4 regions of the Streptomyces sp. NPDC055243 genome follow, and region 2 is predicted to be linked to each of the others. Evidence: riboswitches for the same ligand, from Rfam matches in the RefSeq annotation. Region 2 holds a riboswitch; each other region holds the start of a gene.
What was found. Region 2 has a riboswitch for cobalamin ahead of metE (5-methyltetrahydropteroyltriglutamate--homocysteine S-methyltransferase). Riboswitches for the same ligand answer to the same signal wherever they lie in the genome.
Positions count from the first base shown of each region.

Region 1 (7,050 bases), on a different contig from region 2:
ACTATCCGGCCCCCGGCGGCGGGCTGACCAAGACCGCCGCCGCTTCGGGCTCCCCCGCCGATCTCGGCCCCGTCGACGTGGTCCTGCTCTCGCACGACGAGCATCCCGACAACCTCGACACCTCGGGCCGCGCCCTGCTCGCCGACGTACCGCTCACCCTCACCACCCCCAGTGGCGGGCAGCGCCTGGGCGGGAGTGCCAAGGGCCTCGCCGACTGGGAGTCCGTCGAGCTCGACCGGCCCGGCGGCGACGGGCGGGTCACCGTGACGGGCGTGCCCGCCGTCCACGGTCCCGGAAAGCGCGAGGACGTCGAACCGGTCACCGGCGAGGTCGTCGGCTTCGTCCTGACCGGCGACGGTCTCCCCACGGTCTACGTCAGCGGCGACAACGCCTCGCTCGCCGCGGTCCGGGAGACGGCCGCGCGGTTCGGGCCCGTGGACACCGCCGTCCTCTTCGCCGGCGCGCCCCGCTTCCCCTACCTCTTCGACGGCGAGCCGCTCGTCCTGGACAGCGCGCAGGCCGCCGAGGCCACGAAGATCCTGGGGGCGCGCCGGGTCGTCCCCGTCCACTTCAACAGCTGGGCCCACTTCACCGAGGGGCGGGACGAACTGGTCTCCGCCTTCGCCGCCGCCGGGATCGCCGACCGGCTGCACCTGGCCTGATACTCAGCCCGCCCGCAGGAAGCGGATCGACGGGCGCGGCTTCCCGTCGCCCTCGTCCGCGAGCGTCGTCACCACCGCCCGCACCCCGTACACCTTCGCTATCAGCTCCTCCGTGATCACCTCGGCCGGTGTGCCCGCCGCGTAGGCCACTCCTTCGCGCAGGACCAGGACCTGGTCGCAGAACATGGCGGCCAGGTTCAGGTCGTGCAGGGCGATCACGCTGGTCAGGGGGAGGTCCGCCACCAGGGCGAGGAGGTCGAGCTGGTGCTGGATGTCCAGGTGGTTGGTCGGTTCGTCCAGGAGGAGTTCCCGGGGGGTCTGGGCCAACGCCCTTGCTATCTGGACCCGTTGGCGCTCGCCGCCGGAGAGCGTGTGCCAGGACTGGGTGGCGCGGTCGGCGAGGCCCGTGCGGGTCAGGGCCTCGCGGACCGCCTCCTCGTCCTGGGGCGTCGCCCCCGACCACGGCCTGCGGTGCGGGATGCGGCCCAGCCGTACGACCTCCCGCACCGACAGCTCGACCTGCGTCGTGGCGTCCTGGTCCACCACCGCCACCCGGCGGGCCACCGTGCGGCGGCCCACGTCCCGCAGCGGCCGGCCGTCCAGGGTGACCACTCCCGACGCCGGGGCCAGGACCCCCGCCAGGATGCGCAGGAGGGTGGACTTGCCCGAGCCGTTCGGGCCGAGGAGGCCGACCGTGGCTCCGGGCGGCGGGGCCAGGGTCACCCCGTCGATGATGAGGTGGCCCGCGGCGGTCCTGCTCACCCGGTCGGCACGCAGGCCCGGTTCCGCGTTCGAAGCCATGCTGTCCTTCATCCCGTACGTCACGTCGTCCGTCACGCCGTCCTTCATCCCGTACGTCACGCCGTCCCTCATGTCGTCTTCCGCGTCCGGTAGAGGACCAGGACGAACGCCGGTACGCCGATCAGGGACGTCACCACCCCCACCGGCACCTCCTGCGGGTCCAGGACCGTGCGGGCCAGCGTGTCCACCCACACCAGGAACACCGCGCCCGCGAGCGCCGTGACCGGGAGCAGCCGCGCGTGCCCGGAGCCGACCAGGGCGCGGGCCGCGTGCGGCAGGACCAGGCCCACGAAGCCGATGGCGCCCGCGCTGCTGACCAGGGCCGCCGTCAGCAGGGCCGTGATGGAGAGCAGGATCAGCCGGGTACGGGCCACATGGACCCCCAGCGTCGCCGCCGCGTCCTGGCCGAACACGAATGCGTCCAGGGTGCGGGCGTGCGCCAGGCAGACGGTGAGCGCGAGGACGAGGACCGCCCCGCACATCCAGACGTCCGTCCAGCCCACCCCGCTCAACGAGCCGAGCAGCCAGAACAGGACGCTCCGCGTCGTCTCCGCGTCGCCCGACGTCAGGATCACGAACGAGGTGAGCGCGGAGAAGAGCTGCATCGCCGCCACCCCGGACAGCACCACTCGGTCGGTGCTTCCGCCCAGGGTGTGGCTGAGCAGCAGGACGAGGGCGAACGAGACCACGGCGCCCACGAAGGCGCCCGCCGAGATCGACACCACTCCCCCGCCGACCCCCAGGACGACGATCGCGACCGCGCCCGTGGAGGCCCCCGAGGAGACGCCGAGCACGAAGGGGTCGGCGAGCGGGTTGCGCAGGAGGGACTGGAGGACCGTCCCGCAGACCGCGAGGCCCGCGCCGCAGACCGCCGCGAGCAGCGTGCGCGGCATGCGCAGGTTCCAGACGATGCCGTCCCGGATGGGCGTCAGCGTCGCCTCGCCCCAGCCGAGGTGGGCGGCCACCGCCGACCACACGTCCGGTACGGAGATGTCGGCGGGGCCGATGGTGACGGCCACCGCCACGGAGAGGGCCAGGGCGGCGAGTCCCGCCGTCCAGAGCAGGGTCTGCCGTATGCCGCCCGGGAGGGCTCGCGTCACTTGGCGAGCCCGAACTCGCGCAAGGCGTCGGCTACTTGCTCCACGCCGTCCACCGTGCGGATCGTCGGGTTCATGGCCTGGCCGCTCAGCAGCACGTACCGCTTCTTCTTCACGGCGGTCAGGTTCTTGGTGACCGGGTTGGACTCCAGGAACGCGATCTTCTTCTTCGCGCTCTCCGCGGTCTGCGACCTGCGGGTGAGGTCGCCGATGACCAGGACGTCCGGGTCGCGGTCGGCCACCGTCTCCCAGTTGATCTGGGGCCACTCGTCGCGGGTGTCGTCGAAGACGTTCTTCGCGCCGAGCTCGCGGGTGATGATGCCCGGCGCTCCGCAGCAGCCCGCGATGTAGGGAGCGTCGGAGTTGGCGAACCAGTAGAGGAGCGAGGCATCGGAGGCGTCCATCGCCTTGGTCGCCTTCGCCACCCGGTCCTTGAGCCGCGCGATCAGGCGTTCGCCGCGCTTCTCGACGCCGAACGCCTTGGACAGGTCGCGCACCTCGCCGTAGACCGTGTCCATGGTCAGCGTCTTGTCGCGGCGGCCGTCGCCGTCGCCGCTGTTGTCCTTGCCCGCGCAGTCGGAGGGCGAGACATAGGCGGGTACGCCGAGCTCGGCGAACTTGGCGCGGTCGGCGACGCCGCCCTTGCTGACCGTCGCCTCGAAGGACGCGGTGACGAAGTCCGGTTCCTGGGCGAGGACCTTCTCGAAGGAGGGGTAGCTGTCGGCGAGCCGCTCGACCTTGGCGTTGTCCTTCTCCAGGCCCTCCAGGACCGGGTCCGTCCAGGTCCCGGTGCCGGCCATGCGGTCCGCGAGGCCGAGGGAGAGCAGGATCTCGGTGGAGCCCTGGTCGAGGGAGACCGCCCGCTGCGGCGGCGCCTTGATCTCCGCCTTCTTTCCGCAGGAGGTCAGGGTCAGTGGGTAGCCGGCGGCCTTCTCGTCCGAGGTGGAGGCCGACGAGCCGGAGCCGCCGCAGGAGGTCAGCGTGGCCGAAAGGGCGACGCCGAGGAGAAGGGGCATACGTACACGACGGGCTGTGGAGGACACACGATCCCTTGAGTCTCACGGCTCATACGCGGAGCCTGGCCTGCTTCGTCACCTCCGCCGCCCGGTGCGCGGGCGAAGGTGCCAGCAGGTCTTCGGACTCGGGGATCGGCCGTGCGGGGCGCCTTCCCAGGCGTCCGTGGACGCCCAGTGGCCGTGGCCCCGCCCGTTCCCCCTCACCGCTGCGCGTCAGTTCCGGATTCGCACCGGATTCCCTGGCCCTGGTGTGGGTTGACTGGCGCTCGCAAGCTATCACGCAGGGTCAGGACGGCTGACCGGGCCTCGGCGCGCCGCGGTAGGTGCCGAAGGACCATTTGTTGCCCTCGGGGTCGGCGATCGCGAACTCCCTGCTGCCGTACGGCTGGTCCTCGATCTCGCGGACGATCTCGACCCCGGCGGTGCTGAGCCGCTGGTAGAGGTCGTCCACGTGGTCGGTGACGACATACGCGCCGAAGGTGCCCGGTTCCAGGCACCAGCCCTGGGACTTCTCGTCGTACGAGCCGAGCATGATCGCGCCGCCCTCGGGCCAGTCGAGCTCGGCGTGGGCCACGCGGTCGCCGTCCTCGTAGACGGCGGTGCGCAGGAAGCCGACGGTGCCGACCAGGAAGTCGATCAGGGCGGGGGCGTCGTGGGCCTGGAGCGTCGGCCAGACGTCGGGCGCGCGCCCGGCGGAGGTGGACTGGGGCTGCTGTTGCTTCTCGGTGGTGTTCATGGCTCCTACTCTTCGCCTCCGCCATGGCTCCCGGCTTGGATATTCCGGCACTCTTCGGCCAGCCAGCCGCTGGGGCTGACGCCGGTGTACTGCCGGAAGTCCCGCACCAGGTGGGAGTGGTCGTAGTAGCCGCAGTCGGCGGCGACACGGGCCAGGTCGGGGGCGGCGCCCGCGGCGACGAGGCGTACGACGGCGTCGCGTGCGCGCTGGAAGCGCATCAGGCGGCCCGCCTGCTTGGGGCTCAGGCCCGTCTCGGCGCGGAAGAGCGTGGTCAGGCGGCGTTCGCTGAGCGCGACGTGCCGGGAGAGGCCGTGCAGGGTGCCGACGCCCCGGTGCCGGGCCAGCCAGGCCCAGGCCTCGGCGACCTCGGGGCGTACGGTTCCGCCGGATTCCTCGGCCGCGCGCTGCCTCAAGTAGGCGGACAGGAAGGCGAATCGCTCCTCCCAGCCGCCCTGCTCGCACAGCATCTCCCGTACGTCGGCGGCGCTGCGGCCCATCACCTCAGCGCCGGGCGTCACCAGCTCGTCCGCGAGCTCCGACGCCGGTACGCCGAACAGGGCGCGGGCGGCGAGCGGGTGCACGGCGAGCTGGATGCCCGCCTCGTGCTCGGGCCGCACGACGTAGGCCGGGGACTGGTGCAGGCCGCCCAGGACGATGTCCGTGCGGTCGGCGTCGGGGCCGCCCGCCTGCTCGGGGCTCGCGCCGCTGACGACGGGGCCGTCCAGCGAGAAGATCAGCGTCAGGTACGGGGACGGCAGGCCGCGGTGCAGGCCCGGCCGCTCCCCCTCGGTGCGGTAGCCGACGGCGGACACCACCATGCCGTCGAGCCGCGGAGCGGCCCGCACGAACTCCGGGGAGACGGTCTCCATGCCTTCCAGTATGCGATGGGCGGGCCCGAGAGGCAGGCCCCGAGGCCCGGCGAACGTCCGATGCGGCTACCCGCGCAGATCCGTCCCATGCCCCCTGCGTCCGGTGATGTCGATCATGGGAATCCGCGGTCCGACCTCATACGATGACCCGCCGCTCCGGACGGGGCGCAGACCGCTCTCAGGGGGCACAGAAACATGGCAGTAAAGGCAAAGAGCAAGCTGGCCGTACTCGGCACGGCGGGCGCGCTCACCGCGGCCGTCCTGGCGGGGACGGCGCTCTGGCCCAGCACGGACGCGACGGCCGCGGACGCCTCCGCGCGGAGCACGAGGACCGCGGCCGAGCTGAAGCACTGGCCCGAGCCGGTCGCGAAGAAGCTGGGCAAGGTCATCGCGGAGAACGGCCACAAGGGCGCGTACGCCGTCTTCGACGCGGACAACACGACGTACCGCAACGACCTGGAGGAGTCCCTCCTGCCCTTCCTGGAGATGAAGGGGGTGCTGACCCGCAAGTCGATGGACCCGTCGCTGAAGATCATCCCCTTCAAGGACACGGCGAAGCACAAGGAGAGCCTCTACAGCTACTACAACCGGCTGTGCGAGGTCGACGACCAGGTCTGCTACCCGTGGGCCGCGCAGATCTTCTCCGGCTTCACACTCAAGCAGCTCAAGGGGTACGTCGACGAGCTCCTCGCCCACGACAAGCCGATCCCCGCCGAGTACTACGAGGACGGGAAGCTGACCAGGACCGAGGTCGAGGCGCCGGAGTTCTTCACCGGCATGCAGGAGCTCTACAAGTCTCTGCGCAAGCACGGCATCGAGGTCTACGTGGTGAGCGCGGCCAGCGAGGACCTGGTGCGCATGGTCCTTGCCGACCCCAAGTACGGCTACGCCGTGAAGCCCGAGAACGTCATCGGCGTCGGGCTGCAGCTCAAGGACCGCAAGACGGGCGAGGTCACCAGCTCCCGCAAGGAGATCGCGGAGGGCCGCTTCGACGAGAAGAAGCTGGCGGGGCGTGAGCTGACGCCGAACCTGTGGGCGCCGCTGACCTGGTTCCAGGGCAAGCCCGCGGCCATCAACACGTACATCGACGAGTGGAAGAAGCCCGTCCTGGTGGCCGGCGACACCCCGGCGAGCGACGGCCCGATGCTGTTCCACTCGGCGGACGTGGAGCACGGCGGGGCGCGGGTCTGGGTCAACCGCAAGGACTCGTACATGAAGCAGCTGGACGGCATGAAGCGGAAGAACGCCGACCGGCAGCGGGAGCTGGGCCAGAAGGTGACCGCGGACAAGCGGTGGCTGACGGTGGTCCCGGACGAGATCCGCTAGTCGCCGTCCCGGCCTCCGGCGTCCACGACGCCGGAGGCGATCGCCTCGGTCAGTGCCGCGTGGTCCTGGGCGTTCTGCGCGGCGTAGCGCAGCGCGAAGTCCGCTATCGCACGGTCGAACGTGTCGGAGCCGCCCAGGTAGGCGGCGATGGCTATGCGGTCGCCGGAGCGTGCGTGGGCGCGGGCCAGGGCGGTGCCGCAGAGCCGGGCGTAGGAGCGCAGCTCCGCGGCGGACATGGCCTCGACGTCCGCCGAGCCCTTCATGTCGCGCAACTGGCGCCAGTAGAAGGCGCGGCCCTGGGGGCCCGTCATCCAGCCGAGGAAGATGTCGCTCGCCGCCTGGAGGAGGCGCTGGCCCGCGACGACGCGGTGGCCGGGGTGGACGTACGGTCCCGGCGGCAGGTGCTCCTCAAGGACCGAGCGGACCGCCTCCTTGATCTGGAGGAAGAGCGGGTCGTCGGCGTCGCGTCCGGCGAGGAGCACGATGAAGCAGCGGGTGCCGACGCTGCCCACGCCCACCACTTTCCGCGCCGCGTCCACGAAG
Region 1 is NZ_JBITWR010000003.1:296,069-303,118, forward strand. Features, by position in the region: gene ACIGXX_RS11175 (MBL fold metallo-hydrolase) at 1-662, shown strand, start outside; gene ACIGXX_RS11180 (ABC transporter ATP-binding protein) at 666-1,463, opposite strand; gene ACIGXX_RS11185 (iron chelate uptake ABC transporter family permease subunit) at 1,532-2,563, opposite strand; gene ACIGXX_RS11190 (ABC transporter substrate-binding protein) at 2,560-3,576, opposite strand; cobalamin riboswitch at 3,669-3,855, opposite strand; gene ACIGXX_RS11195 (VOC family protein) at 3,863-4,312, opposite strand; gene ACIGXX_RS11200 (helix-turn-helix domain-containing protein) at 4,318-5,181, opposite strand; gene ACIGXX_RS11205 (haloacid dehalogenase-like hydrolase) at 5,377-6,507, shown strand; gene ACIGXX_RS11210 (DUF2252 domain-containing protein) at 6,504-7,050, opposite strand, start outside.
Region 1: another riboswitch for cobalamin. It lies ahead of ACIGXX_RS11190 (ABC transporter substrate-binding protein); the one in region 2 lies ahead of metE (5-methyltetrahydropteroyltriglutamate--homocysteine S-methyltransferase).

Region 2 (7,050 bases):
GAGGAACGCGTCGTCGGGGGCGGGAACCCGGACCCGGTGGGCGTCAGCGCGAGCCGCCCTCGCGAGGTCTTCGAGTTCCCGCAGTGCCAGCCGTGCCACCAGGAATTCACCGAAGGTGGAGTGCAGGAACTCGAAGGACCGCAGCCGCACCCCGTCCCGCGACGCCTCGGCCCGGTGGATGAAGAAGAACCGGCCCACGACCACCTGCCCCGGCGTGAGCGCGGCCCGCAGATCGGCGGGACGTGTCGCGTGGGCGCGCTGTGGCAGAAGTACCTCCAGGTCTGCCGTCAGCTCCTCCTCGGTGACCCACTGCCTGCCGCGGTTGACCATGGCGAAGGCGGTCACGGACAGGCACAGCAGCTCGGCCTCCACCGCGTGGGCCAGCTGTTCTGCGGTCAGCCCCGGATCGCTCTTGCTGACCTCGCGTGCCGCGAAGCGGGCCAGGAGCCGTTCGTAGAGGTCGAAGCCCGCGAGTTCTCCGTGCTCGCGCCGGAACGCGTTGTTCTGCGCGTCGTACAGCGCGACCATCAGCAACAGCAGCGGCTGGGAGCCCAGTTCACGCTGCGTCAGCACATGCTCCGGAGACAGGGGCAGCAGGGACTGGTGACGGAAGTACCCCGCGTTGGTCCGGTTCCACAGGTCGAGCCACCGCGTCACCTGCTCGTCGCTGAAGGGCTCAAGGCGTACGGCGATGCCGCCCGGCGAGAGGCGGGCCCGGTCGGCGACCGCCGTACGGCTGGTGACGACCACGGCCAGCGGGCGGCCGTGCGCGGCCTCGCGCTGCTGGAAGGCGGCCACCTTCTGTATGTAGTCGGACTGGCTCACACCGGTGGCCTGGAGGAGTTCGTCGAAGCCGTCGAGCAGGACGACGGGCAGCGCACGGCGCACCGTGCGCGTCACGTCGGGCCAGGCCATGGCCTCCCCGGTGGCGTCGCGGATCGCTGTCTCGATCTGGTCCTGGATCGCCGCGTCCGCGGGTACGGCGGACAGCGGCACCCGTACGACGAGAAAGTCGTCGGCAGGCAGCCGCGCCGCCAGGACGCGGGTCAGCACGGACTTGCCCGACCCCGGCTGCCCCAGGAGCAGGAGCGGCGTCTCCACGGCCTGCGGCGCGGTGAACAGACCCGCCAGATAGCCTTCCAGGTCCTGGTGGACGGGGCGCTCCTCCCACCAGGACTCCTCCGAGAGGCGGTCGGCCGCCCCGAAAGCGGCCACCTTGAAGTCCGGGGAGATGTATCCCGCGCCGAGCGTGGGGACCACCAGGCCCTCGGGAAGGTCCTCCAGGGACAGCAATGGCGCGTTCATCGCCGCCCGCGACGCGCGGTTCAACGCCACGTACCGCTCGGCCGCGACCCGCCCGTCGGCCGCCCTGGCGACCGCTTCCTCCAGGTGCCGCAGCGTGCCTTCGATGCGGCGGACCTCGTGACGGGTCGCCTGGTGGTCGGTGATGCTGACCCAGACGGCCACCTCGGGGAACTCGGCCGCGAGGCGCCGGTACATGATCTCGTACGCGGATACGGCCCGTCGGGGAGCGGACTCCACCAGGGAGGCCCGCAGCTCCTCCCGCTCCCGCTCCGGCACGGCCTCCCAGGCCGCACAGCCCGACACGTACTCCAGGACCTGATCGGAGAGCCCGCCGTAGAAGCCGCGCAGCGTAACGAGCTCCGACTCGTAGGGACGGTGCGGCGCGGGCATCGGCACCTCGGCGTGCAGCAGCTCGTCCGCGAGGGCCGCGAGCCGCCCGGACTCCGGCGTCCGGCCGGTGGTCATGCGGAGGGCGTCCGCCCTGCCGACACTCAACTCCCGCCCGTCGAAGGGGAGATCGAGTTCCTTGAGCGTGTCGAAGTACGAGGCCAACACCACGACGGCGTGCGCCGCTGCAAGGCGTTGAGTGCGGTCGAACCGGCCGAGGCCGCGCGAGCGCTCCGCGAGGCCGGAGAACAGGGACCGGCTCAGGCGGGCCAGTTCGCCCCGGGCGTCGAACAGGCTCAACGCCAGAGCGGACCCGCCGCCGGTGGCCACCAGGAGCGCGCCGCCGGTCAGCCGGTCGAGGGCCGCGAGCGCGGGACTGTCCGCCCCGCCCAGCAGGCGCACCGCGTCCGCGTAACTCATCCCCCTGGGCACCGGTCGCCTCCCAGCTCCGTGACGGAACGGCCAGTGCGTCCATCATGGCGGGCGGGGCGGCCATGCGTCCCCACATGGCCGCCCCGGTCCGCTTGTTCGGGTCAGCGACGCTCGGGCAGTTCCGCCCTCACCTCCCGTGCCGCCGCGACCAGGTTCTCCAGGGAGGCCCGGGTCTCGGGCCAGCCGCGGGTCTTGAGGCCGCAGTCCGGGTTCACCCACAGCCGTTCGGCGGGGATGGCCTCAAGTCCCTTGCGCAGCAGGGCCGCCGCCTCCTGCGCGCTCGGTACGCGCGGGGAGTGGATGTCGTACACGCCGGGACCCGCCTCGCGCGGGTAGCCGTGCTCGGCCAGTTCGCGGGCCACCTGCATGTGCGAGCGGGCGGCCTCCAGGCTGATGACGTCGGCGTCGAGGTCGTCGATGGCCTGGACGATGTCGCCGAACTCCGCGTAGCACATGTGCGTGTGGATCTGGGTGTCCGGGCGTACGCCGCTGGTGGTGAGGCGGAAGGACTCCGTGGCCCACTCCAGGTACGCGGGGTGCTCGGCGGCGCGCAGCGGCAGGGTCTCGCGCAGAGCGGGCTCGTCGACCTGGATGACCGAAGTGCCCGCCGTCTCCAGGTCGTCGACCTCGTCGCGCAGGGCGAGGGCGACCTGGCGCGCGGTGTCGCCGAGCGGCTGGTCGTCGCGGACGAAGGACCAGGCGAGCATGGTGACGGGACCGGTGAGCATGCCCTTGACGGGACGGTCGGTGAGGGAGTTGGCGTACGAGGTCCAGCGCACCGTCATCGGCTCGGGCCGCGAGATGTCCCCTGCCAGGACCGGCGGGCGCACATAGCGGGTGCCGTAGGATTGGACCCAGCCGTGCTGTGTGGCGAGGTAGCCGGTGAGCTGCTCGGCGAAGTACTGCACCATGTCGTTGCGTTCGGGCTCGCCGTGCACCAGGACGTCGATGCCCGCCTTCTCCTGGAAGGCCAGGACCTCGCGGATCTCGTTCCTGATGCGCTCCTCGTACCCGGCGGTGTCGATACGTCCCGCACGCAAGTCGGCCCGTGCCGTGCGCAGTTCGGCGGTCTGCGGGAACGAGCCGATGGTGGTCGTGGGCAGCTGCGGCAGGCCCAGCCGCGTCCGCTGGGCCGCCGCCCGCTCCGGGTAGGCATGTGCGCGGCGGGCGTCGGTTTCGGTGACGGCGGCGACGCGGGAGCGTACGGCCGGGTCGTGGGTGAGGGCGGAGCCCGAGCGGGACGCCAAGTCGGCGCGGTTGGCCGACAGTTCGGCCGCGATGGCGCCCGTGCCCTGGGCCAGGCCGCGGGCGAGCGTGGCGATCTCGGCGGTCTTCTGGTGGGCGAAGGCCAGCCAGCGGGCGATCTGCGGGTCGATGTCCCGCTCGGCGGTGGAGTCCAGCGGGACGTGCAGCAGGGAGCAGGACGCGGAGACGTCGACCCGGTCGGCGAGGCCCAGGAGCGTGCCCAGGGTGGACAGCGACTTCTCCAGGTCGTTGATCCAGATGTTGCGGCCGTTGACGACGCCCGCGACAAGACGCTTGCCGGGCAGACCGCCGACGGCGGCGAGGTCCTGGAGCTGGCTGGCGGCGGCCTCGGTGAAGTCCAGGGCGAGGCCGTCGACCGGTGCCTTGGCGAGCACCGGAAGCGCCTCGCCGAGCCTGCCGAAGTAGGAGCCGACCAGGAGCTTCGGGCGGTCGGTGAGGGCGCCCAGGTCGCGGTAGGCGCGCGCGGCGGCGTTGAGTTCGGCCGGGGTGCGGTCCTGGACCAGGGCGGGCTCGTCGAGCTGCACCCACTCGGCGCCCGCGGCGCGCAGGTCGGCGAGGACCTCGGCGTACACGGGAAGCAGACGGTCCAGGAGGGTGAGCGGCTCGAAGCCGGCGGCCACGCCGGGCGCGGGCTTGGCGAGCAGCAGATAGGTGACCGGGCCGACGAGGACCGGGCGGGCCGCGAGGCCGAGCGCGATCGCCTCCTTCAGCTCGGCGACCTGCTTGGCCGAGTCGGCGGTGAAGACGGTGTCCGGGCCCAGCTCCGGTACGAGGTAGTGGTAGTTGGTGTCGAACCACTTGGTCATCTCCAGCGGCGCCACGTCCTGGGTGCCGCGGGCCATCGCGAAGTATCCGTCGAGCGGATCGGTGTCGACGGCCTCGCGGTGCCGCTGGGGGATCGCGCCGACCATGACGCTGGTGTCCAGGACGTGGTCGTAGTACGAGAAGTCGCCGGTCGGCACTTCGTCGATGCCGGCGTCGGCCAGATGCCGCCAGGTGGACCGGCGCAGCTGCGCCGCGGTGTCCCGGAGGGCGTCGGCGGTGACGCGGCCCTTCCAGTACCCCTCGACGGCCTTCTTCAGTTCCCGGTCGGGGCCCTGGCGGGGGTAGCCGTACACGGTGGACCGTGCTGCCGCGGCTGCGGACTTCGCTGTCACGGAAATCTCCTTCGCGAGATGACTCCTGAGCATCCCGGGGACGGGACACGGACGCGAAGGGATGACGGACCGGATGGACCGAACGCGCGCCTGCGGCACGGTGCTCCACCTGATCCGACGCCGACCCGCCCACGAGGTCACCGGGATGTCCGCACGTGAGGGGTCACGTACGGGCAACGGGCAGGTCTTCGGACTCGCGGGCACACCTGCCGAAACAGGTTCCTACTGGCCGTCGCTTCCCGGATCCGCGCTCGGATCCAGTGCTCATGACGGCGGTCGTTCCCACTCACCGCTGCGGGGCAGTCCCGGATTCCCACCGGGTTCCCTCTTACGACGCTCCTGCCTGGCGGACAGGGCGAACCAGCTGCACCGGTCAGGCTAAGGGGTGGTCCGGCCTCTTGGGCAGTACTGATCACATTCCGGACCGTGAGGTGAGACACGGCGGCGGGGCGGTCCGCCATCAGCTCCAGGACCGTCGCGCGATCGATGGCCCGCCCACTCCTGAACCTCGCGCGAGCCGGGCGCACACGGTCGAGGCACATGGGCTGACCAGGGGCGTACGCCCTGGTCGTGTGCGCTCGCGCGTGCCACAGCCGGGGCGGTCCCGCAAGTTGTCAGGAGGCTCGATCGAGCACTAGGGTCACCACGCCTTGGTGCTCGGGAAATCCGGTGTGATGCCGGTGCGGCCCTCGCCACTGTGATCGGGAAGTCCGGCTCCAGCCCTCGCGGCAGCCACTGGGTGCTCACGCACCCGGGAAGGCGGAGTCCGGTCGGTACGACCCGTCAGCCAGGAGACCGGCCAAGGCGCGTTGTCCATCCACGAGGTGCTGGAGAGGGTCTGCTTAGCCATGCACATAGCCGAGGGTTTCCTCCCGCCGGCGCACGCGATCGCCTGGGGCGTAGCGTCCGCGCCGTTCGTCGTCCACGGAGTCCGCTCCCTGACGCGTGAGGTCAAGGAGCACCCGGAGAGCACCCTGCTCCTGGGCGCATCCGGTGCCTTCACTTTCGTCCTTTCCGCACTGAAGATCCCCTCCGTCACGGGCAGTTGCTCGCACCCGACGGGCACGGGCCTCGGCGCGATCCTGTTCCGGCCGCCGATCATGGCGGTCCTCGGCACCATCACGCTGCTGTTCCAGGCGCTGCTGCTGGCCCACGGCGGGCTCACCACGCTCGGCGCCAACGTGTTCTCCATGGCGATCGTCGGGCCATGGGCCGGATACGCCGTCTACCGCCTCCTGAAGCGGTACGACGTGCCGCTCATGGTCGCCGTGTTCTTCGGCGCCTTCGTCGCCGACCTGTCCACGTACTGCGTCACCAGCGTCCAGCTGGCCCTGGCGTTCCCCGACCCGAGCAGCGGATTCCTCGGCGCCCTGGGCAAGTTCGGCGGCATCTTCGCCGTCACCCAGATCCCGCTGGCCGTCAGCGAGGGCCTGCTCACCGTCGTGGTGATGCGGCTGCTCGTGCAGTCGAGCAAGGGTGAGCTCACCCGGCTCGGCGTCCTGCTGCGGGACAAGTCGTCAGCGGCCGTGACCGCAGGGAAGAACGTGACGGCAGAGAAGAACGTGACGACGGAGAAGCAGACGGAGACGGGGGCCAGCGCCTGATGAGCCGCAACGCGAAGATCAACACTCTGCTCCTCCTCATCGTCGCCGCGCTCGCCGTGCTGCCGCTGGCGCTCGGTCTCGGCGACGACGAGAAGGAGCCGTTCGCCGGGGCCGACGCCCAGGCCGAGACCGCGATCACCGAGATCGAGCCGGACTACGAACCCTGGTTCTCGCCGCTGTACGAACCCCCCTCCGGGGAGATCGAGTCCGCGCTCTTCGCCCTTCAGGCGGCGCTGGGCGCGGGCGTCCTCGCGTACTACTTCGGTCTGCGCAAGGGACGCCGCCAGGGCGCCGAGCTCGCACTGGCCGAGAAGGCCGCCACAGCCGGGAAGGCCGCCACGGAGCGGACCGCCGACGGGGAGAGCGCCCGGGCCGAGACCGAGCAGGTCTGACCCCGCGTGCTGCCCATCGACGCGGCGGCGCACAGCAGTCGCTGGCGCCGCCGCCACCCCGTGGACAAGGCCGTGCTCGGCCTCGGTTTCACCGTCCTCGCCGTCTCTCTGCCGCCCTGGCCGGGTGCCGCCCTGGTCCTGGTCGCCGCGCTCGCCGTACTGCTCGGGCCCGCCGGTGTGCCGCCGCGCAAACTGTGGCGCGCCTACCGCGTGCCGCTCGGCTTCTGCGTCACCGGCGCCCTGACCCTGATCGTGCAACTCGGCGGCCCCGAAGGGTTCGTCACGCTCGCCGACGGCGGCCCCGCACGCGCGGGCGGTCTGCTCCTGCGCACGTCGGCGGCCTCGCTCGGCGTCCTGCTCTTCGCCTTCACCACGCCCATGTCGGACCTGCTGCCCCGCCTGGTGAAGGTGGGCGTACCGGCGCCGGTGGTGGACGTGGCCCTCGTCATGTACCGCATGAGCTTCCTGCTCCTGGACTCCATGAGCCGGATCCGGCAGGCGCAGGCC
Region 2 is NZ_JBITWR010000013.1:13,807-20,856, forward strand. Features, by position in the region: gene ACIGXX_RS31525 (NACHT domain-containing protein) at 1-2,124, opposite strand, end outside; gene metE (5-methyltetrahydropteroyltriglutamate--homocysteine S-methyltransferase) at 2,226-4,547, opposite strand; cobalamin riboswitch at 4,709-4,927, opposite strand; cobalamin riboswitch at 5,182-5,366, shown strand; gene ACIGXX_RS31535 (energy-coupling factor ABC transporter permease) at 5,396-6,151, shown strand; gene ACIGXX_RS31540 (energy-coupling factor ABC transporter substrate-binding protein) at 6,151-6,543, shown strand; gene cbiQ (cobalt ECF transporter T component CbiQ) at 6,550-7,050, shown strand, end outside.

Region 3 (7,050 bases), on a different contig from region 2:
CGTCGCCGCGCTGATCACCAAGGCCACCGGGCGCAACCCCTACTTCGCGGGCAAGCCGAACCCCCTGATGATGCGGACCGGGCTCAACGCCATCGGGGCGCACTCCGAGACCAGCGCCATGATCGGCGACCGCATGGACACCGATGTCCTGGCCGGTCTCGAGGCGGGGATGGAGACGTTCCTGGTCCTGACGGGGCTCACCTCCCGCAAGGACATCGACCAGCACCCCTTCCGGCCCTCCAATGTCGTGGACTCCATCGCCGACCTGGTGGACCGCGTATAACCACCCGTTTGCCGCACACGGGAGGCGTGTGATGCCGCCGCGCGTGAACCTCGGAACAGGAGGTTCACGATGCGTAGAGGAACACTCACCCTGCGTGGCATAGCCGGGGCGGCTGTCCTCGCCGCGCTCCCCGTCGTCGCCACGGTGCCGGCGCACGCCCATGAGCAGGACAAAGTGCGTGCCACGGTCACCCCGTCCACCGCCGAGCCCGGGGCCAAGGTCGAGATCAGCGTCTCGGGGTGTGAAGGGACGACCGGGTCCGCCGGGTCCGGCGCGTTCACGGGGGACGCGAAGCTCACCGGCAGGGACGGCGAGAAGTACTCCCTGAACGGCTCCGCCACGATCCGCAACGGCGTCGAGGGCTCGTACGACATCACCGTCATCTGCGACGGCCACCCCCACCAGGGCGTGGGCACCGTGCAGGTCGGCCGGCACCACACCGCCCCCGTCTCGCCGGTCCGCGCGGGCGGCGGCGGCACCGCGCAGCTGGCCGCGCACGCCCAGGAGGCGGGGCCCGGCACCCGGCACGCGGTGATCGGCCTGGTGCTCGCGGGGGTGGCGGCCGTGGCCGTGGCGTTCCGCAGTGTCCGCCGGCGCCGCTCCGAGTGACGGGCGGCCACTGACATGTCGGGCCACGAGGGGTCGGCGGGCCACGGGCGGTTCCTCACCGGACTCGCCTGGGCGCTGGTGCTTGTCGGGCTCTGGCTGTGGGGCAGCGAGATCACCGACGTACGCGGCGGTGTCTCGGAGCCCACGAACGGTGACGTGGCGGCGGTGGGCCGGCCGTTCGCCGTCGAACTCCCGGACGCGCACGAGCCGTTGGGTGCGGCCAGGCCGCTGAGCGTGGACGTTCCCTCGCTGAAGGTGCGGGCGCCCGTGATCGCCCGCGGGCTCGACCGGGACGGCGCCATCGATCCGCCGCCCTTCACCGAGGCGGCCTCCGTCGGCTGGTACGGCGGCGGGACGCGCCCCGGCGCCGAGGGCACCTCCCTGTTCGTGGGCCACGTCGACACCGAGACGCGCCCCGCCGTCTTCTACGACCTCAGCGCGATGCGGCCGGGCGAGAAGATCCGGGTGACCCGGGACGACGGCTCGGTCGCGGAGTTCACCGTGGACGACGTCCAGGTCATCAGCCGGGACCGCTTCGACGCGAAGAAGGCGTACGGCCCCCACGAGAAGGGCCGCGCCGAGCTCCGCCTGATCACCTGCGGCGGCACCTTCGACCGGACCGCCAAGACGTACTCGGCGAACGTGGTGGTGTCCGCCTACCTCACCGGGGTGGGGCCGTAGGGGTGGCGCCCGGGCGCGAGGGCACTCCCGCCGCGCTCGCGCCCCTGGCGCCACCCCTGACGGCCCCTTCCCGGACGGCCCGCAGGCCCAGGGCCCCGAAGACCGCCGCGAACACGGACCAGAGCAGGGCGTGCGAGGCGACCGAGAGGACGCGGAAGTCCCACAGGAGCGCCGCGTCGACCGGGACCGGGTCGGGGTTGTCCGGGAGCAGGAAGAGCGCGGCCAGGACGGCGACCGTCGTGAGGGCCGCCGCGAGCTGCCGCGCCGGGACGGATCTGGCCGCGAGACGTACGTACACCTGCCAGGTCAGGAGCGTGCCGAGGACGCCGATCGCGACGGCCGCGAGCCACATCGCCTGGCGCTCGCCGACCGTGCCCGCGTCGCCGACGCCCGGCGGGTTCGCCGGATAGCGCAGGCCGGGCAGCAGCGAGAGGGCCAGGAAGGCCGCTCCCGCGAAGGTGAGGGCGCGCGGCCACGGAGCCGCGTACGGGTCGCGGCGGTGCACCAGCGCGTACGCCACGGCGAACAGGACGCCGACGGCCAGACCGGCGACGACCGCGGTGACCACCAGGCCGCCGTGCTGGGTGGAGCGCGTGAACAGCTCCTCGTGGTGCCGCGCGGCGTGCGCGTGTTCCTGGGCGGCCGTCCGCTTCTCCTCGGCGCGGATCGCCCGGTCCATCAGCGGCTCGGCGAGGAGCAGGGAGAAGAGGCCGGCGGCGAGGCCCGCCACGCCTCCCGCCACGAGACCCCGGCCGAGCAGGGGCAGAACAGGTGAGGACGAAGGGGATGGCATGGTGCCGTGTCCGTCCCCGGTCAATGGCAGGGGGCGCCGAAAAGGTGCCTGCCGTCGTGGGCGAACTCGTGGAGATGGCCGCCGGTCGCCGAGAGCAGCGAGCCGTTGTCGAAGAAGACGGCGTAGAGCGCGACCAGCGCGATGACGACCGCGGCCGACGCGATGAGCCAGTCGCGGGCCGAGGCCGTGGCGGCCTGCGCCGCCGTGCTTTCGGTGGGCGATGGCGCGGCGTGCAGTGACATGTCGAAGCGCCTCCTCCTGGGGTTTCCACGCCCCGAAGCAGGAGTGCGACGGCTCAGTTCCTGACTTCCGCACGCCACGCGGGCGTTCGGTCACAGTGGCGGGACCGCCCCGGAATCGCACCGGGTTCCTGCAACCGTCGCCTCGATGTATGGACTTGTCCCGGAGAGCCCCGGATCGGGAGCAACCCGGCCCGGTCGGCGGCCCGCTCCCCCCGGAGCCGTCGACCGGGCTGGTCCTCGACCGCGCGCGCACGAGCTGCGGGAGTAACCCGGCGCCGGCGCGGGAGGTTCGGTGGCCAACCCCGCAATACGGGATGGACGATCAGGCCGGGGGCTTGGGCCGTTGAGACGACTCTAGAACGGATGAGCGCTGGAGCCTAGGGGTGGTTTGACGCCAAGTCGTGACCCGCTTCCTCTCCGTGATCGCCGCAGGTGGTGGTGGTTCCCGGGATGACCTTCAGGAAGGTTCGGACCAACTGCCGCGCAGCACCGTGTCGTCGAGCGATCCCTTGATCACTTCGGTGGCGACCAGCTCCATGACCAGCCGTTCTCTACGCGCGTACCGTCGCAGCGCCTGGAAGGCCTCGTCCACACCCGTGTGCCAGCGTTCGGCGAGTATGCCTTTGGCCTGTTCGATGCGTACGCGGCTGGTCAGAGCGCCCTGGAGCTGTGTGGCGAGGACCCGATACTCCGTGTAGGCGCGGTGATTGTGCAGCCCCAGCGCGGCGGCGTCGGCGATCGCCTGCGCCAGACGCAACTCCCCGTCGGTGTGCGGGACCAGGGTGGCCTCGGGCACGAAGACGTTGAGCGCGCCGAGCAGGGCCTCGCGCTGGCGCAGCGGAACCGCGTAGGTGATCCCGATGCCGCGGCGGCGGGCAAGCGCGGTGAACTCCGGCCAGCGCTTGGCGGGTTCGGCCGTCGCGAGCCGCACCGGCGGCACGGGCAGCCCGGTGCCGAGGCTCTCCACGCAGGGTCCGCCGCTCTGCTGGGCCCCCAGCAGGTCGAGCGCCAGGTCCCGTGGGTGGCCGCCCGCGGCGACCGAGTGTGTGCCCGCGCCGTCGAAGATGACTCCGGCGGCAGTGGCGTCGAGCAGCTCTACGCAGTGGCCCGCGACCCGGCTGAGATAGAGATCCGGGTCGAAGTCGTCGTCCAGTGTGTTCGTGGTCTCCACCAGGACTTCGGCCAGCCGTAGTTCAGAGGTGTGATCCCGCATGATCTCCTCCCCATGAGCGCCACCCCGCGCCCTGCGCCTACCCCCGGGCGCCGAGCTGTAACAGGTCTCCAACAGGTCTCCGCAGCCGACGGGCGGGCCTCGTGGGCCGGGAGTGCGTATGTCAGGATTGAGAATCGGACAGTGCACCCAAGGGGGAGTGGATGTACCACAAAGGCACCGGCCGCGGTCATCGGATCGCGGCCCGGGGGGTGAAGGCTGCGGCGGCGTTTGCGGGGGCGGCGCTGCTGCTGTCGGGGTGCTCCTCCGATGACGGCTCGGGCAACGAGGAATCGTCGGGACAGCCCATCAAGCAGCAGCCCAAGGGCTCCGACCCGTACTGGGTCAACCCGGAGGGGAACGCGGCCAAGCAGGTCGCCTCGTACGAGAAGGACGACAAGAAGGACGACGCCGAGCTGATCCGCAAGATCGCCGAGCAGCCGGTCGCCGAATGGATCGTCCCGGAGAACGCGGAGGAGCAGTCGCGCGGCTTCACCGAGGCCGCCGAGAAGGCCGACCGCGACGCCCTGTTGGTCCTCTACAACATCCCGCACCGCGACTGCGGCCAGTATTCGGGCGGCGGCGCGGCCGACGGCAACGAATACAGGAAGTTCATCGACCAGGTCGCCGCGGGCATCGGCGACCGGCGGGCCACGGTCATCCTGGAGCCGGACGCGGTGCTCCACATGGTCGACAACTGCACGCCGGAGGAGTTCCACGAGGAGCGGTACGACCTGCTCAAGGGCGCCATCGAGAAGCTCAAGTCCCTGAAGAACACGAAGGTGTACCTGGACGCGGGCAACGCGGGCTGGAAGAACCCGGACTCGCTCTGGGAGCCCTTGAAGTGGTCGGGCGTCGAGCAGGCCGACGGTTTCTCGGTCAACGTCTCGAACTTCCAGACCACCGAGGCCAGCACGGAGTTCGGCAAGAAGCTCTCGGCGAAGATCGGCGACAAGCCGTTCGTCATCGACACCGCGCGCAACGGCAACGGCCCGTACACCAAGGGCAAGGACACCTGGTGCAACCCGCCGGGCCGCGCGCTCGGCGAGGCGCCGACCACCAAGACGTCCGACCCGCTCGTGGACGCGTACCTCTGGATCAAGCGGCCCGGTGAGTCCGACGGGACGTGCAGGGGCGGGCCGAAGGCCGGTCAGTGGTGGCCCGAGTACGCGAAGAGCCTCGCGGCGGCGGCCAAGTAGGAGCGCCCCGCAAGGGGCGCGGGGAACTGCGCGAGCAACCACAAAAGAGCCGCAGTCGCGTCTGCCGATTCATCTGGCAGACGCGACTGCGGCTTTTCGCGGGCTGAGCGCGCAGTTCCCCGCGCCCCTAACGGGGGCGCAGTCACCCGCCCCGCGCCCACGCGAGCTACGGCACGTGGACCCACTGGGCCTTGCTCGGGGTGCCCTGGTCGTCGGTGACGAACAGCATGTACCAGCCCGATTCGACCAGGCTCTTCTCCTCGGGAATCGTCACCGTGACGCCGTCCGCCGACTTCTTCAGGTCGAGGGCGACGGACGTCTGGTCGATGTCGGTGACGTGCGTCGAGGCGCTCGGCCTGATCAGGCGGGCCGTCTTGATGGACGAGGCGTGCTGCGTCCGATACGTCCCCGAGCCACCGCGCTTGATCTCCTCGGGACCGCCGGTCAGCGTGGGCTGCGAGCCCTGGTAGAGGTACGGCGGCGTGTAGATCTCGATGCGCTGCTCGAACTCGCCGGGCTTGGTGTTGGCCTTGTCGGAGTAGAGCGAGTCGGAGCCGAAGAACATCACGCGGCCGTCGGGCAGCAGGATCGAGCCCGAGTGGTAGTTGCGGCCGACCTCAGGGTCCGCGACCCGCCGCATGTTGCCGGTCTTGGCGTCGTAGATCCGCGCCTGCTTGATGTTCGAGTCGCCGCGGCCGCGGTAGTCCTCCGAGCCGCCGGAGATGAGCACCGTGTCGTCGGGCAGGGTCGAGGCCTGCGGGTAGCGCGTGCCCTTCTCCAGCTCGGGGCCGTCCTCGAACCTCGGGTTGTCGTCCAGGAGGTCGACGATGCGGGTCTTCTTGCTGGACTTCTTGGACTCGCCGACACCGCCGCCGCCGACCACCATGTACTTCTGGTCCTGCGCGGGCGGCAGTTCGACCGTGTTGGAGGTCTCCAGGAGATTCGGGTCGCTCATCCCCGGGATGCCCTTCCAGCTGCCCTTCTTCTCCAGGTCCCAGGTGCCGGGCTTGCGGCCGACGTCGTCGGGGCCGTAGCCGGCGTTCGAACCCGAGTAGAAGAGCCTGCCGCTCTCCAGCTGGAACACGGCGGGGTAGGTCGGGAACTGCCGGACCTGCTTGGTGTAGGTCCACTTCTTCGTCTTGGGGTCGTAGACCTCGTTCTTGCCCGGGACCAGCTGGCCGATCTCGTCGAGGCCGGAGAGGCTGAGCACCTTGCCGTCCGAGAGCGTGGTCAGCGTGGGGTACCAGCGCGCCTCGTTCATCGGGTCGACCTTGATGTACTTCTCGGCGACCGGGTCGAACTCGAAGGCGTCCTTGATCCCCTGGAAGTCCTTCTTGTCCAGGGCGAGCTTCTGCGCGATGCCGTACGTGTTGCGGGTGGCGGCGCCCTTGAGGCCCTGCACGCGGTAGTTGTCCTGCGTGCCGGTCTCGTGCTTCGAGCCGCTCTTCTGCGCCTCCACGTACACCCGGCCCAGGCCCGGTTCGTTGCGGACGAACGCGCCGGTCGCCTTGTCGAAGACCTTCTTGGCGCGCTCGACGACGACCGGGTCCTTGGACACGAACGTCTTGCCGTTCTTCTTGCCGGTGAACTTCGTGCCCGCGGGCAGCGTGATCGGCTTGTCCGGGTCTTCGTTGTGCACCACCATCAGGCCGCCGGCCTTGGTGATGTCGCCCTTGAGCTTCTCGTAGCGCTGGGTGCCGCCGGCTATCAGGAGATTGCCGTTGGCCAGCTGCGTGTGGCCGGTGCAGAAGAGGTCGACGGGCGTCTTGATCTTCTTGATCGTGTTCTTGACCGGGTCCCACAGGCGGGTGTCGAACTTCTTGGCGTCGAAGTTCTTCTGGTTGTTGCCGGAGCCCGCGACCAGAAGGATCTTGCCGGTGTGCAGGAGCGCCGCGTGGATCGTGTTCTGGCGGTACTCCTCGGGGAAGTTCACGACCTGCCAGTGACCGTTGTCGGCCTTGTACTCCGGCTTGTTGATCTTGTAGTCGTGGTACTTCTCCGAACCCACGCGCCACAGCCACGGGCCGTTCATC
Region 3 is NZ_JBITWR010000006.1:118,237-125,286, forward strand. Features, by position in the region: gene ACIGXX_RS19185 (HAD-IIA family hydrolase) at 1-283, shown strand, start outside; gene ACIGXX_RS19190 (hypothetical protein) at 353-892, shown strand; gene ACIGXX_RS19195 (class F sortase) at 908-1,573, shown strand; gene ACIGXX_RS19200 (CbtA family protein) at 1,554-2,366, opposite strand; gene ACIGXX_RS19205 (CbtB-domain containing protein) at 2,387-2,608, opposite strand; cobalamin riboswitch at 2,641-2,762, opposite strand; gene ACIGXX_RS19210 (ANTAR domain-containing protein) at 3,066-3,821, opposite strand; gene ACIGXX_RS19215 (glycoside hydrolase family 6 protein) at 3,983-5,017, shown strand; gene ACIGXX_RS19220 (kelch motif-containing protein) at 5,184-7,050, opposite strand, start outside.
Region 3: another riboswitch for cobalamin. It lies ahead of ACIGXX_RS19205 (CbtB-domain containing protein); the one in region 2 lies ahead of metE (5-methyltetrahydropteroyltriglutamate--homocysteine S-methyltransferase).

Region 4 (7,050 bases), on a different contig from region 2:
CGGGCGCGGTCCTTGGCCGAGCGGGCGGCGAGGTCGTCGCCGTCCAGGAGCACGCGGCCGCCGGTGGGCGTGAGGGTGCCGTAGACGCAGCGCAGGAGGGTGGTCTTGCCGCTGCCGTTGGGGCCGACGAGGCCGATGGTCTCGCCGCGGGCGGCGTGCAGGGTGACGTCGTCGACGAGGGTCCTGCCGTCCACGACGTAGGTGAGGGACTCGGTGCCGAGTACGGCCGGGCTGCTCATGCGGTCGCCTCCGTACGGTTCCTGCGCAGCATCCACAGGAAGAAGGGGCCGCCGGTCAGCGCCGTCAGGACGCCGACCGGGATGTCCTGCGGGGCGGCGACCGTGCGCGCGGCGAGGTCGGCGGCCACCAGGAACACCGCGCCCATCAGGGCCACCACCGGCAGGAGCGCCCGGTGCGCGGCGCCGACCAGCATCCGGGCCGCGTGCGGCACCATCAGGCCGACGAAGCCGATGGCTCCGCTGTACGCGACGAGTACGCCGGTCAGGAGCGAGGCGAGGACGAAGACGGCGGCGCGGAAGCGGGCCGTGTCCAGGCCGAGGACGGTGGCGCCCTCCTCCCCCACCAGGAGCAGGTCGAGCGGGCGGGCCAGGGCGACGAGCAGCGCCGTGCCCACGATCAGGGCGGCGGCGGGCAGGGCGAGCATGTCCCAGCGGGCGCTGCCGAGGCCGCCGAGGGTCCAGTACAGGACCTCCTTCAGGTGGTCCGTGCTGTCGGCCATGATCAGGATCAGGCTGGTCAGGGCGGAGAGGATGTACGAGACGGCCACCCCGGCCAGGATCAGCCGGCCGGTGGCGAAGCCTCCGCCGCCGGACCTGGCCAGGGTGTAGACGACGAGCAGGGAGAGCAGCGCGCCGGCGAAGGCGGCGGCCGGAAGGGTGACGGTGGTGGCCAGCCCCGCGCCCAGGCCGAAGACACTGCCGAGGACGATGACGGCGACGGCTCCCGCGGAGGCACCGGAGGAGACGCCGAGCAGGAACGGATCGGCCAGCGGGTTCCTCACCAGGGCCTGCAGGACGGTGCCGATGACGGCGAGCCCGGCGCCTACGGCTGCGCCGAGCAGCACCCTGGGGAGTCGCACGTCCAGCACGATGGTGCGGAACGGGGAGGGCTGCGCGCCGCCCGTCAGGATCTGAAGGACGTCGGCCGTGGGTATGCGGACCGAGCCCAGCGCGAGACCCGCGACGACTGCCGCCGCGAGGGCTGCGCAGAGCGCCGCTATGACTGTCGTGTAGCGCAGCCGTCCGCGGGTCGGTGTGATCCTGGCGGGGCCTTCCCCAACCCCGCCCCTTCCCGGCTGTGACATGTGCGGCTCCGCCGCGGGCCGCTCCGGCGCGGGGGCCTTGGTCGCCGTCATCACCGGCTCCGCCGAGTTCGTCCTCAAACGCCGGACGGGCTGAATCCGCCCCCTCACAGCTGGTCCGCCAGCTTCTTCACCGCCCCCGGTGCCCGCACCCCCACCACCGTGTCCGACAGGGGCAGGACCGCGAAGCGCTGATGCTTGACGGCGGGGACGTCCGCGAGGACCGGGTCGTCCAGGAGGCGCTTCTTCTTCTGGGCGACCGTCGTGCCGCCGTAGTCGAGGATCACGATCACCTCGGGCTTGCGGTCGACCACCGACTCCCAGGACGCGTCGCCGAAGGACTTGTCCAGGTCGGCGAAGACGTTGCGGCCGCCGGCCCGCTCGATGATGTCGTTGCCGATGCCCCGGCCGCCCGCCGTGAACGCGGTCTTGTCGCCGCTGTCGTAGACGAAGACCGGGATCGGCTTCCTGGACTTCGACTTCGCTTCCGTCGCGGACAGTTCGCGCTTGGCCGCGCCCACCCACTCGTCCGCCCGCTGCCGCACGCCGAACGTGCTGCCGACCTCGCGGACCTCCTGGTAGACGTCGTCCATCGACACGGCCCGCTTCGCGCAGCCCTCGACGTTGAGGCGGCTCTCGATGCCGGACTTCGCCAGGGCCTTGCGGCTGCGGCCCTCGCCCGCCTGGAAGGCGCTCGCGTAGCCGCCGTAGACGAAGTCGGGGTCGGCGGCCAGGAGCTTCTCGTACGAGGGGTATTCCTTGGCGAGGACGGGGGTGTCCGCGTACGCCTTCGCGTACTTCGGCAGGACCTTGTCGTCCAGGTACGCCGTGCCCGCGATGCGGTCCTTCAGGCCCAGCTCCAGCATCACTTCCGTGACGTGCTGGTTCATCGTGACGGCGCGCTTCGGCGGTGCTTCGTACGTCGTCTTCACGCCACAGTTGGTGACCGTGTACGGGAAGCCCCGCGTCTTGGCCTGCGGCTTCGCGTCGGTGCCGTCGGAGGACGAACACGCGGCGAGCGGGACCAGCAGCGCCGCGGCGACAAACACGCGTAGGGGACGGGACATGGCTGAGCTGCCTCCTCCAGGGGATTCCGCGTCCCCTGCGTCGTGGGAGAAGAGGGCGGCAGGTCAGTTCCTGACTGCCCCGCCCGCGAAGGGTGGGGTCACAGTGGCGGGACCGTGCCGGATTCGCACCGGCTTCCTGGGTCCTGCCGCCTCAAGGTGAAGCTCAGTATGCCTGGACGACCTTCACCTCTTCTTCGGTGACCTCGCCCTCGACGATCCGGAAGGAGCGGAACTGGAACTCGCCCGCGTCGTCGGCGTCGGCCGTGGAGACCAGGACGTAGTGGGCGCCCGGCTCGTTCGCGTACGTGATGTCCGTGCGCGAGGGGTACGCCTCGGTCGCCGTGTGCGAGTGGTAGACGATCACCGGCTCCTCGTCGCGGTCGTCCATCTCGCGGTAGAGCTTGAGCAGGTCACCCGAGTCGAACTCGTAGAACGTGGGCGAGCGGGCCGCGTTCAGCATCGGGATGAAGCGCTCGGGGCGGCCGGTGCCCTCCGGGCCCGCGACCACACCGCAGGCCTCGTCGGGGTGGTCCTGGCGCGCGTGCGCGACGATCTGGTCGTGGAGGGCCTGGGTCAGGGTCAGCATGGCAGCCAGGATAAGCAGAAGGGCCCGCCCGTACCGAAGGATGGTACGAGCGGGCCCACATGCTGGGACGAGGGGTGTTACGGCACTACTTCACCGCGTCCTGCGGCTCGGCCTTGTCGCCGCCCGCGGGCTGCGCGCCCCGCTTCTGCATGATCAGGTAGCCGACGCCGAGGATCAGGGCCCACACCGGAGCCGCGTAGAGCGAGATCCGCGCGTCCTTGTCGATGCCCATCATCACGATGACCATCCCGATGAAGGCGAGCGCGAACCAGCTCGTGTACGGAGCGCCCGGCGCCCGGAAGGTGGACTGCGGCAGCTCGCCGCGGTCGGCCTTGCGGCGGTACTTGATCTGGCAGACCAGGATCATGATCCAGGCCCACATGCCGGAGATGGTCGCGAAGGAGACGACGTAGTTGAACGCCTCGCCCGGCCACTGGTAGTTGATCCAGACGCCGACCAGCATCAGCGTGGCGGAGAAGGTGGTGCCGACCAGCGGCAGGCCGTTCTTCGTCAGCTTGGTGAAGAACTTCGGGCCCTGGCCGTTGAGCGCCAGGTCGCGCAGCATGCGGCCGGTGGAGTACATGCCGGAGTTGCAGGAGGAGAGCGCGGCCGTCAGGACGACGAAGTTGACGATGGCGGCGCCGATGCCCAGGCCCATCTCCTCGAAGGCCGCGACGAACGGCGAGACGCCCGGCTGGAACGTGGTCCACGGGACGACCGAGAGGATCATGATGAGCGCGCCGACGTAGAAGACGGCGATGCGCCACGGCACGGTGTTGATGGCCTTGGGCAGGACGGTCTTGGGGTCCTTGGACTCGCCCGCGGTGACGCCGACGAGCTCGACGGCGAGGAAGGCGAACATCACGATCTGCAGCGTCATCAGCGTGGAGCCGATGCCGTTCGGGAAGAAGCCGCCCTGGTCCCACAGGTGGGACACGGACGCGGTGTCACCGGCGTCGGAGAAGCCGATGGTGAGGACGCCGGCGCAGATGAGGATCATGCCGATGATCGCGGTGACCTTGACCATCGAGAACCAGAACTCGAGCTCGCCGAAGAGCTTCACGGAGATCAGGTTGGCGCCGTACAGGATGACCGTGAAGATCAGCGCGTAGGCCCATTGTGGAATGGAGCCGTGCGTCCAGTACTGCATGTACTGGGCCGCCGCCGTGACTTCCGTGATGCCGGTCACGACCCAGAAGAGCCAGTACGTCCAGCCGGTCACGTACCCGAAGAACGGGCTGATGAATTCACGCGCGTACTCCGAGAAGGAGCCCGACACGGCGCGGTACATGAGCAGCTCGCCCAGGGCCCGCATGATGAAGAAGATGACGAGGCCGGCGATGGCGTACGCCAGGATGAGGCTCGGACCGGCCTTGTGGATGGCCTTGCCCGCGCCGAGGAACAGGCCGGTGCCGATGGCACCGCCGATCGCGATCATCTGGATCTGCCGGGCACCTAGCCCGCGCTGATAACCCTCGCCTGACGAGCCGGGCGAACCGCCCGCGCCGTCGGCCTCATTGCCGTCGTGATGCTCTTCGACCTGCACTGAGGTCATGGTGACGCCTTTCTCCACGCTAGATCCGTGAGCCCGCAGTCTGCGTCATGGCCACGGATCAGGTCCTGATCCCCCCGGATATGGATGGAGTGCTACCGGCGGTCTGCCGGCCCGAGCGCCACCGGTGACATGGGTGGCGTCACCGAGTGGTCGTGAAGATTTATCACGGTCGCAATAGTGATCGGTTCATCCGCGTGTGGCCCACACCACGAGAAGAACCGGACAAAATTCCCCTGACGCGTCAAACACGGGCAATGAAGTGACACGATCGTTATCCGGATTTGAGCGTCCGCTGAGCGAACGCGAGGTAACCGCTGCTACATACAACGACTTTGCTGTGACATTCAGCCCTCGCCGTCAGCCCTCGGCCCTCAGCCTCAGTCGATGAGCGTGCCGACCAAGGTCTCCTGCAGACCGCCCAGCCAGAGATAGGCCATCACCATCGGCTTGCGCGGATCGGAGTCCGGCAGCTGGTAGAGCACGTCCGTGTCGTCCTCGTCGGTCACTTCCAGGCGCGCGCCGATCGCGAGACGCAGGTCGTTGAGCGCGCCGAGCCAGTGCCGCGACTCGTCGGCGGACAGCTTCAGGACGGCGCCGCCCTCGCCCCTGGACGTCATGGCGTCGAGGCAGCGGATCACCACCAGGGCGTCGTCGCGCTTCTTGGCCCGCAGGTCGTTCTCGGTGAAGCGCCGGAACTCCGAGGAATACGCCCGCACTTCCTCCTCGTCGGCCTTCTCGCTGCCCGGACCGCCGTACGCGTCCGGCAGCAGCCGCTGGAGGACCGGGTCGGTGGGCGGCTCGCTGGGGCCCTCCGCGAACAGCTCCGCGAGCGGGTCGTCGGAGGCGTCCTCGGCCGGGCCCGGCCCGATCAGCTCCAGGAGCTGCACGGCGAGGGACCGGATGATCGAGATCTCGACCTCGTCGAGCGCGACGGCCGCGCCGCCCCCGGGAATGGCTTCGAATTGTCCTGGCATCAGATGCGTCGCTACTTCCGGTCCTGCTGGAGGGTGGCCCACAGCCCGTACCCGTGCATGGCCTGTACGTCGCGCTCCATCTCCTCGCGGGAGCCGGTGGAGACGACGGCACGGCCCTTGTGATGCACGTCCATCATGAGCTTCGTGGCCTTCTCCTTCGAGTACCCGAAGTAGGACTGGAACACATAGGTCACGTAACTCATCAAATTGACCGGGTCGTTGTGGACCAGCGTGATCCATGGGACGTCCGGCTCCGGAACGGCGAAGGTCTCTTCGTCCGATTCGGGGCGGGTGATCTCTGCGGGAGCCGTACTCACTTGTCCCATGCTGCCACTCGCAGGGGGCCCTCGCACAAATGGACTCACGAAATCGTCAGAGTGACGAGATGCGGGGTAGCATCCTTCGTATGAACACAGCGGACCTTGGGCTGCCGGTGGATGTTCCGTCGACAGCGCTCTTCACGGATCACTACGAGCTCACGATGCTGCAGGCCGCCCTGAAGGCCGGCACCGCCGATCGGCGCTCCGTCTTCGAGGTCTTCACCCGCAGACTGCCCGAGGGGCGCCGCTACGGCGTGGTGGCCGGAACCGGCCGGGTCCTGGACGCCGTGGAGAACTTCCGCTTCGACGCCGACGTCATCGGCTTCCTGCGCGAGCGCCGCGTGGTCGACGAGGCGACCCTCCAGTGGCTCTCCTCGTACCGCTTCAGCGGCGACATCTGGGGCTACCCGGAGGGCGAGGTCTACTTCCCCGGCTCGCCGATCCTGCGCGTCGAGGGCTCCTTCGCCCAGTGCGTGCTCCTGGAGACGGTGATCCTCTCCATCCTCAACCACGACTCGGCGATCGCGGCCGCGGCGTCCCGGATGGCCTCGGCCGCCGGTGAGCGCCCGCTGATCGAGATGGGCGCACGGCGTACGCACGAGCTGGCGGCCGTCGCCGCGTCGCGCGCCGCCTACGTCGGCGGCTTCGCCACCACGTCCGACCTGGCGGCCGGCTTCCGCTACGACATCCCCACGGTCGGCACGTCGGCCCACGCCTTCACCCTGCTGCACGACAACGAACGCGACGCCTTCCAGGCCCAGGTCGACTCCCTGGGCCCCGGCACGACCCTGCTCGTCGACACGTACGACGTGACCGAGGCCGTCCGCACCGCCGTCGAGGTCGCCGGGCCCGAGCTCGGCGCCGTGCGCATCGACTCCGGCGACCTGCTCCTGGTCGCGCACCGGGTGCGCCAGCAGCTGGACGAGCTCGGCGCGACGAAGACGAAGATCGTCGTGACCTCCGACCTGGACGAGTACGCCATCGCCTCGCTGGCCGCGGCGCCCGTGGACGCGTACGGCGTGGGCACGCAGCTCGTCACCGGGTCCGGGCACCCGACCTGTTCGATGGTCTACAAGCTGGTGGCCCGCGCCCATTCGGCCGACACGAAGGCTCCGCTGGAGCCGGTGGCCAAGAAGTCGCTCGGCGCCAAGTCCTCGGTGGGCGGTCGCAAGTGGGCCGCGCGGCGGCCCGACGAGCACGGGGTGGCCGAGGCCGAGGTGATCGGCA
Region 4 is NZ_JBITWR010000006.1:52,489-59,538, reverse strand. Features, by position in the region: gene ACIGXX_RS18890 (ABC transporter ATP-binding protein) at 1-239, opposite strand, end outside; gene ACIGXX_RS18885 (FecCD family ABC transporter permease) at 236-1,324, opposite strand; gene ACIGXX_RS18880 (ABC transporter substrate-binding protein) at 1,429-2,388, opposite strand; cobalamin riboswitch at 2,432-2,588, opposite strand; gene ACIGXX_RS18875 (M67 family metallopeptidase) at 2,552-2,974, opposite strand; gene ACIGXX_RS18870 (amino acid permease) at 3,060-4,529, opposite strand; gene ACIGXX_RS18865 (DUF2017 domain-containing protein) at 4,907-5,503, opposite strand; gene clpS (ATP-dependent Clp protease adapter ClpS) at 5,515-5,829, opposite strand; gene ACIGXX_RS18855 (nicotinate phosphoribosyltransferase) at 5,910-7,050, shown strand, end outside.
Region 4: another riboswitch for cobalamin. It lies ahead of ACIGXX_RS18880 (ABC transporter substrate-binding protein); the one in region 2 lies ahead of metE (5-methyltetrahydropteroyltriglutamate--homocysteine S-methyltransferase).